2 regions of the Isoptericola aurantiacus genome follow, and region 1 is predicted to be linked to the other one. Evidence: predicted binding sites of a transcription regulator. Region 1 holds the regulator's gene; the other holds the start of a gene.

Region 1 (4,406 bases):
TTCTCCAACACGCGCTCCGTGGTCGAGCTCGCGGTCTCCGAGATCATCGCCCTGACCCGCCGCCTCACCGTGCGGGACAAGGCGCTGCACGACGGCGTGTGGGACAAGACCGCGGACGGCTCGCACGAGGTGCGCGGACGCACGCTGGGCATCATCGGCTACGGCAACATCGGTTCGCAGCTGTCCGTGCTCGCGGAGAACCTGGGCATGCGCGTCGTGTTCTTCGACACCGACGAGAAGCTGGCCCTGGGCAACGCACGGCGCGTCGAGACGCTCGACCAGCTGCTCGAGATCGCCGACGCGGTCACCATCCACGTCGACGGCCGGCCAGGCAACGCCGGGCTGTTCGGCGAGGACCTGTTCGCGCGCATGAAGCCCGGGGCGATCTTCCTCAACCTGTCGCGCGGTTTCGTCGTGGACGTCGAGGCGCTCCGCGAGCACATCCTGTCCGGACATCTCTCCGGTGCCGCGGTGGACGTGTTCCCCGCCGAGCCCAAGAAGCGGGGCGATCACTTCGAGTCGCCGCTGCGCGGGCTCGACAACGTCGTCCTCACCCCCCACGTGGGCGGTTCGACGGAGGAGGCGCAGCAGTCGATCGGCCACTTCGTGGCCAAGAAGCTGCGCGACTACCTCTTCACGGGGTCGACGACGCTCTCGGTCAACCTGCCCAACCTGCAGCTCGAGCACACCGGCGTGGGTCGCATCGCCCTGCTGCACCGCAACGTGCCCGGGGTGCTCGCGGCCGTCAACCAGGTCTTCGCCGACCACGGGGCGAACATCGAGGCGCAGATGCTCGCCACCCGCGGCGATCTCGGCTACGTGGTCACCGACATCTCCGACGTCACGCACCGGGGAGCGTCGTCCAAGCTCATGGAGATGGCCACCACCGTCCGTCTGCGCATCCGCGACGCGTTCGAGCGACCCGAGTTCCCCCCGGGTCCCGCCGCCCGCTGAGCGGGACCGGCCGGGTCAGCCGGACTTGCGCCGGAAGATCGGCTGGACCTGGCCGGCGGTCTCCGAACCGTGCACGGGACCGGTGTTGCGTCCCCCGTCGGCGCTCGGGTGGCTCGCGGCGTGCTTCTTCGCCAAGGCCTCCTTGAAGCGTTCCTTGGTGGCGTCGTCGGGCCCCTGCGACTTCTTGTCGGCGGTCATGGCGTCCAGCATGCGCCCCCGGCGTACCGAGCGCCAGGGCTTATCGGTCCGTCGGCGCCTCGTCCGCCGCGGCCGCGGCCCGCTCGGCGTGCTCGGCGCGCAACGACGTGATGGCGGACTCGAAGTCGTCCAGCGACTCGAAGGCCTGGTAGACCGAGGCGAACCGGAGATAGGCGACCTCGTCGAGCTCGCGCAGGGGCCCGAGGATCGCCAACCCGATCTCGTAGGCGTCGATCTCCGCGCTGCCCGCGCTCCGCAACGCTTCCTCGACCCTCTGGGCCAGGAGGGCGAGGTCGTCCCCGCTGACGGGTCGGCCCTGACAGGCCTTGCGCACCCCGGAGACCACCTTGTCCCGGCTGAACGGCTCCGTCACGCCCGAGCGCTTCACGACGGACAGGCTCGCTGTCTCGATCGTCGTGAACCGCCGCTGGCACGACGGGCACTGCCGACGACGCCGGATGGCGGCGCCGTCGTCCGACGTCCTGGAGTCGACGACACGGGAGTCGGGGTGGCGGCAGAACGGGCAGTGCATCGGTTCTCCTGCGGTCGGTGCCGGGCTTCTGCCCGACTGCCCGACGAAAGTATGCGGCCGAGCCCGCCCGGTGCAAGAAGACGTGCCGCTAGTCGCGGGGCAGCACGATCACCTGCCCGACCCGCAGGTCGGACGAACGCATCCCGTTGATCTCCTTGATCTGGGCCACCACCTCACGGACGTCCTGCCCCGGCCCCGCGACCTGGCTCGCATGACGCCACAACGTCTCACCCGGGACCACCGTGTGCAGGCGGACCTCCAGCGGCTCTCCACCGTCGCCCGCGACGGCGCCGACGCCCCACCCTCCGAGCGTCAGGGCGACCAGCACGGTCAGGACGGCCACGACCAGCCGACCGCGCCTCGTGAGCCTCAGCCCTGCCAGGCCCGCGAACCCCGGGTCGCTCACCGGACCTGCGACAACTGCAGCCATGATCGGTCCCCGCCTCTCGGAATCGAACGCGTGTGCGTCATACGTATGTTCGTCGAACATCTGTACCATTCATAGCACGGCGCCCCGACACGCGTCGAGAGATCTCGAACAGATGTTTGAAGTCGATGCCGATCTGCCCTAGGCTGACCACAGCGCGACGACGGGTTTGCCCAGGTCCAAGGGCTGTCCGGCACCGGAGCACCACAGGTTCGACGACAGGAGAGACGGATGACGACGCCACGCGAGACGGACGCCGGGGCGGCCGGCACGCACGACGGCGCGCTCGCGTCCGTCTCCCAGCTCGCACCGGGTCCTGACCGCCTGACGACGCGACAGCGGCGCGTCCTGGAGACGATCCGCGAGTCCGTCGAGTCCCGTGGCTACCCGCCCACCATGCGGGAGATCGGGGAGGCCGTCGGGCTGGCGAGCCCGTCGTCGGTCAAGCACCAGCTCACCACGCTCGAACGCAAGGGGTTCCTGCGGCGCGACCCGAACCGTCCGCGCGCCATGGAGGTCGTCGACCCCGTCACCGGCCGCACGTCCGGCACGGACGAGCCCGTCGTCCCCGCCGCGCCCACGCCCGACGGGGAGAGCGACGAGACTCCCCGCCCTTCCTACGTCCCGGTCGTCGGCCGCATCGCCGCCGGCGGCCCGATCCTCGCCGAGCAGGTCGTCGAGGACGTCTTTCCGCTGCCCCGTCAGCTCGTCGGCGACGGCGAGCTGTTCCTGCTCAAGGTGACGGGCGACTCGATGGTCGAGGCCGCCATCTGCGACGGCGACTGGGTCGTCGTCCGGCGGCAGAACGTCGCCGAGCAGGGCGAGATCGTGGCCGCGATGATCGATGGTGAGGCGACGGTCAAGACCTTCAAGCAGACCGGGGGACACACCTGGCTGCTGCCGCAGAACCCTGCCTACAGCCCCATCGCCGGCGACGAGGCCCAGGTCCTCGGCAGGGTGGTCGCGGTGCTGCGGAGCCTCTGAACCGGGCTCCGCGACGCCGCCGGTTCAGAATCCGAACCGGCGCTGCACGGCCCGCACGTGGTCGGCAGACGCCCGCAGGCCGGCCAGCTCGACGTCGGACAACGGCGTCGCGACCGTCGTGGTCGCACCGCGCGCGTCCACCAGGGTCGGGACCGACAGGCAGACGTCGCTGATGCCCCGGAAGCCCTCGAGCCGCGTGGAGACGGGCATGACGCGGTGCTCGTCGTTGAGCACCGCCTCGACGATGCGCGTCACGGCCAGGCCGACGGCGTAGTTCGTGGCGCCCTTGCCGGCGATGACCCGGTACGCCGACTCGACGACGTCGCGGGCGATGGTCTCGCGCGCCACGTCGTCGAGCGGCGGGCGTCCCGGCAGCGCGGTCCACTCGAGCAGGGGCACCCCGGCGATCCGCGCCGAGTCCCACAGGGCGATCTCCGAGTCCCCGTGCTCCCCGGCGATGTAGGCGTGCACGTTGCCCGTCGCCACACCGCAGTGCTCCGCCAGGGCCGCACGCAGCCGCGACGAGTCGAGCACCGTGCCCGAACCGAACACCCGCTCGTGCGGCAGCCCCGAGATCTGCTGGGCCGCATAGGTCACGACGTCGACGGGGTTGGTCACCATGATGTAGATCGCGTCCGGCGCCACCTCCACCAGCCCCGGCAGGATCGCCCGCGTCAGTCCGATCGTGGCCTCCGCCAGGTCGAGCCGCGACTGGCCCGGCTTCTGCTTGGCCCCCGCCGTCACGACGACGACGTCCGCACCACGGCAGACCTCGACGTCGTCGGACCCGTGCACCTCCGCCTGCGGGACGAACATCCCGCCGTGCCGCAGGTCGAGGACCTCGGCCTCGACCTTGGCCTTGTTGACGTCGAGCAACGCGACGTTCCGGGCGGTGCCCCGAGCGAGCGAGGCGTAGGCGAGCGTGGCACCGACGGCGCCTGCTCCGACGACGGCCAGCTTCGTGGTGCTGCGGGTCTCGGTCACGGCAGCAACGCTAGGCGTCGAGGCGGCGGAGCGCAGCCCGAACCAGCTGCGGGTCCGTCGTCTTCCAGAACGGCGGCAACGAGCGGGCCAGGAAGGTGCCGTACCGGGCCGTGGCGAGCCGCGGGTCCAGCACCGCGACCACCCCCCGGTCGGTGACCGAGCGGATGAGCCGTCCGGAACCCTGGGCCAGCAACAGGGCCGCATGCGTCGCGGCGACCTGCATGAAGCCGTTCCCGCCCGCTTCCTCCACGGCGCGCGCCCGCGCCGCCTTGACCGGGTCGTCCGGTCGCGGGAAGGGGATGCGGTCGATGATCACCAGTCGGCAGG
Region 2 (4,406 bases), on a different contig from region 1:
GCGCGCCGTGCCCGTCCGCCGCGCGGCCGAGCTGGAGGCCGTCGACGGGCTGGTGCTGCCCGGGGGCGAGTCCACGACCATCGACAAGCTGCTGCGCCTGTTCGAGCTGCGCGACCCCCTGCGCCGCGCCGTCGCGGAGGGCCTGCCCGTGTACGGGTCGTGCGCCGGCATGATCCTGCTCGCCGACCGCGTCCTGGGTTCGATCGAGGGTCAGCAGACCCTGGGTGGCCTGGACGTCACCGTGCGCCGCAACGCGTTCGGGCGCCAGGTCGACTCCTTCGAGGCGGACCTCGACGTCGTCGGCGTCTCCGGCGACGCCGGAGGCGGTCCGGTCCGGACCGTGTTCATCCGGGCACCGTGGGTCGAGGACGTGGGCCCCGACGTCGAGGTCCTGGCCCGGATCCCGGAGCGTTCCACCGACGGCGCGGGACTCGGCGACGCCGCCGGTAGGATCGTGGCAGTTCGTTCCGGACGGCTGCTGGCCACCGCGTTCCACCCGGAGATGACCGGGGACGTTCGCGTGCACGCGCTGTTCGTCCGTGAAGCCACCGCATCGCGAAGGAGTTAGTCAGGCCATGTCCGGTCACTCGAAGTGGGCCACGACCAAGCACAAGAAGGCGGCGATCGACGCCAAGCGCGGCAAGCTCTTCGCGAAGCTGATCAAGAACATCGAGGTCGCCGCCCGCACCGGAGGCGGTGACCCGGCCGGCAACCCGACCCTGTTCGACGCCATCCAGAAGGCGAAGAAGTCGTCGGTCCCCAACGACAACATCGATCGTGCGCTCAAGCGCGGGTCGGGCGAGGGCGCCGACGCCGTCGACTACCAGACGATCATGTACGAGGGCTACGGCACCAACGGCATCGCCGTCCTGGTGGAGTGCCTCACCGACAACAAGAACCGTGCCGCGGCCGAGGTGCGCACCGCCTTCACGCGCAACGGCGGCAACCTCGCCGACCCGGGCTCGGTGTCGTACCTGTTCTCCCGCAAGGGCCTGGTCGTCGTGCCGAAGGCCGACGGCGTCACCGAGGACGACGTGATGCTCGCCGCCCTGGACGCCGGGGCGGAGGAGGTCACCGACCTCGGTGACTACATCGAGGTGCTCTCGGAGGCCACGGACCTGGTGGACGTGCGATCGGCGATCGTGGCGGCCGGGATCGAGTACGACTCCGCCGACTCGATCTGGCACCCCTCCATGCAGGTGGAGGTCGACGTCGAGGGCGCACGCAAGATCATGCGCCTCATCGACGCGCTCGAGGACAGCGACGACGTGCAGAACGTCTACGCGAACTTCGACGCCTCCGACGAGGTCATGGCCGCCCTCGACACCGAGGACTGAGCCGGAGCGCAGCGCAGGGTCGGTCCGATCGTGTGTCGGAGGACTGAGCCGGAGCGCAGCGCAGGGTGAGGGCCGAGGGACGAGGCAGCTCGCCCGCAGCGGAGCGCAGGGTCGGTCCGACCGTGTGTCCGAGGACTGAGCCGGAGCGCAGCGCAGGGTCGGTTCGACCGTGGACTCTCTCGCCCGCGCGCGCCTCGGAGCCGGTGTCGGTCCTGCGTGAGACAGTGACGCCGTGCGTGTGCTGGGAGTGGATCCGGGACTGACCCGGTGCGGTGTCGGGGTGGTCGACTCCCTGTCCGGGCGCCGGGCCGAGCTGGTGGGCGTCGGCGTCCTGACGTCGTCGCCGGAGACGAGCACCGACCTCCGCCTGCTGCGGATCTCCGAGGGTCTGGAGACGTGGCTCACCGAGCACACGCCGGACGTCGTGGCCGTGGAACGCGTCTTCGCCCAGAACAACCGCGGCACCGTGATGGGGACCGCCCAGGTCGCGGGTCTGGCCATGGTCGCGGCCGCCCGACGGGGCGTCCCGGTCGCGCTGCACACCCCGAGCGAGGTCAAGGCCGCGGTGACCGGATCGGGGCGTGCCGGCAAGGAGCAGGTGCAGCGCATGGTGGCGAACATCCTGCGGCTGCCGAGCGCGCCGCAGCCGGCCGACGCCGCCGACGCCCTGGCCCTGGCGATCACGCACCTGTGGCGGCCGGCGGGCGCGCTGCAGGGCGGTGACCGGCACCAGGTGACCCCGGCGCAACGCGCCTGGGCGGCGGCGGAACGCCGCGCCCAGACCTCGTCGCGGTACCGTACGGATGTTCGAGGAAAGGAGTCGCCCCGGTGATCGCATCCCTGACCGGCACGGTCGCTCAGGTGTCGCTGGACCGCGCCGTGCTCGACGTCGGCGGGGTCGGCTATCTCGTGCACGCCACACCGGCGACCCTCGCCGGGCTGCGCGTGGGGGAGGACGTCCGGCTGCACACCACGCTCGTCGTCCGCGAGGACTCGATGACGGTCTACGGGTTCGCGGAGGCCGACGAGCGCGAGGTCTTCGAGGTCGCCCAGTCCGTCTCCGGCGTCGGCCCACGGATCGCGTTGGCGATGCTGGCGGTGCTGACGCCGGACGCCCTGCGCCGCGCCATCGACGCGGAGGACACCGCGGTGCTGCGCCGCGTGCCCGGGATCGGGGCCAAGAGCGCGCAGCGCATCGTGCTCGAGCTGTCCGGCAAGCTCGCCGCTCCGGCGCCCGACGGCGGTTCCTCGGTCCCGCACGCGGCGGCGGTGCCGGACGGTCGCGGCCACGTCGTGGAGGCCCTCGTCGGGCTGGGCTGGTCGGCGAAGGTGGCCGAGGACGCGGTCGGCAAGGTGCTCGCCGAGGCCGGGTCCGACGTCGTGGTCGAGGCCGAGGTCCCCGCCACGCTGCGTGCCGCCCTGCGACGGCTGGGCCCTCGTGGCTGAGGGCGAGATCGATCCGCAGGAGCTCGGCGGCCGCCTCGTGGGGGCGGGCGCCGACGAGGTCGAGCGCGCGGCCGAGGCGGCGCTGCGCCCGAAGCGGCTCGACGACTTCGTCGGCCAGCAGGTGGTCCGCGACCAGCTCTCGCTCGTGCTGCAGGCCTCGCTCGGCCGTGACGCCGCGCCGGACCACGTCCTGCTCTCCGGTCCGCCGGGACTGGGCAAGACGACGCTGGCGATGATCATCGCCTCCGAGCTGGGCACGTCGTTGCGGGTCACCAGCGGTCCGGCGATCCAGCACGCCGGCGACCTGGCCGCCGTCCTGTCCTCCCTGGAGGAGGGGGAGGTGCTCTTCATCGACGAGATCCACCGCCTCGCCCGCCCGGCCGAGGAGCTGCTCTACGTCGCGATGGAGGACTTCCGGGTCGACGTCGTGGTCGGCAAGGGCGCCGGGGCCAGCGCGATCCCGCTGGCGCTGCCACCGTTCACCGTGGTCGGCGCGACGACGCGCTCCGGGTTGCTCCCCGCGCCGCTGCGCGACAGGTTCGGTTTCACCGGGCACCTCGACTTCTACTCGGCGGGCGAGCTGGAGCGGGTGGTGCTGCGCTCGGCCGCGCTCCTCGGCGTCGAGATCCGGCACGAGGCCGCCCACGAGATCGCCGGGCGCTCGCGGGGCACGCCGCGGATCGCCAACCGGTTGCTGCGGCGCGTGCGGGACTGGGCACAGGTGCGTGGCGACGGGTCGTTGGACCTGCGGGCGGCGCGCGCGGCCCTGGAGGTCTACGAGGTGGACCCGATCGGGCTGGACCGGCTCGACCGCGCGGTCCTGGAGGCGTTGTGCCGCCGGTTCGCCGGCGGCCCCGTCGGGCTGACGACCCTGGCCATGACGGTGGGGGAGGAGGGCGAGACGGTCGAGACCGTGGCCGAGCCCTACCTGGTGCGCGAGGGGCTGGTGGCCCGGACCCCTCGCGGACGCGTCGCGACGGCCGACGCCTGGGAGCACCTGGGGCTCGAACCGCCGCCGGGCACCTGGGCGTCCGGGGCGCCGACCGTGGAACCGGGAACCTCGCGCGGGTCGCGGACGTTGTTCGACGAGGCCTAGGTCCGCCACGCGGCACCTAGACTGTGAAGGACGATCCCGCAACCCCTCGGAACGAAGGACTGAACCCACGTGGAACTCATCATCCTCTTCGGCGTGCTCGCCGCACTCATGATCTTCATGAGCTCGCGCACGCGCAAGCAGCAGAAGCAGCAGGCGGAGTTCCGCTCCTCCCTCGAGCCGGGGCAGGAGGTCATGACGGGTTCCGGCATGGTCGGCACGGTGGTCGACGTCGACGAGGAAGCCGACATCGTCACGATCGAGTCCACGCCCGGCGCGCAGACGCGGTGGTTGCGCGCCGCGATCGCCAAGCGGACGGACACCTCCGTCGCGGACGACGTGACCGGGGTGGCGGACGACACCTCGGATGCAGGTAGCATCGCCTCCGCAGACGGTGACGTCGACGTTCCGGACGACCTCTCGGGCCTGGACACCGCCCAGCGGGAGTACCAGGAGAACAAGCGTCGGGAGAACGGCGACACCGAGGACAAGTGACCCATCGCGGCGGCCGGTACTGACCGGTCCGCCGC

What was found. The regulator LexA, encoded in region 1, represses DNA repair genes until DNA is damaged. The targets are predictions, from matches to a motif close to TCGAACANNTGTTCGA.
Region 2: ruvC (crossover junction endodeoxyribonuclease RuvC) is a predicted target of LexA. The motif match lies at 1,454-1,469, and genes of this name have one in related genera.

Annotation. Positions count from the first base shown of each region.
Region 1 is NZ_JBJBAE010000004.1:211,009-215,414, reverse strand. Features, by position in the region: gene serA (phosphoglycerate dehydrogenase) at 1-954, shown strand, start outside; gene ACIQLL_RS13345 (DUF5302 domain-containing protein) at 970-1,152, opposite strand; gene nrdR (transcriptional regulator NrdR) at 1,193-1,684, opposite strand; gene ACIQLL_RS13335 (LysM peptidoglycan-binding domain-containing protein) at 1,773-2,114, opposite strand; gene lexA (transcriptional repressor LexA) at 2,343-3,095, shown strand; gene ACIQLL_RS13325 (L-lactate dehydrogenase) at 3,120-4,079, opposite strand; gene ACIQLL_RS13320 (ATP-dependent DNA helicase) at 4,090-4,406, opposite strand, start outside.
Region 2 is NZ_JBJBAE010000002.1:227,552-231,957, forward strand. Features, by position in the region: gene pdxT (pyridoxal 5'-phosphate synthase glutaminase subunit PdxT) at 1-568, shown strand, start outside; gene ACIQLL_RS07800 (YebC/PmpR family DNA-binding transcriptional regulator) at 576-1,337, shown strand; gene ruvC (crossover junction endodeoxyribonuclease RuvC) at 1,570-2,169, shown strand; gene ruvA (Holliday junction branch migration protein RuvA) at 2,166-2,783, shown strand; gene ruvB (Holliday junction branch migration DNA helicase RuvB) at 2,776-3,879, shown strand; gene yajC (preprotein translocase subunit YajC) at 3,949-4,371, shown strand.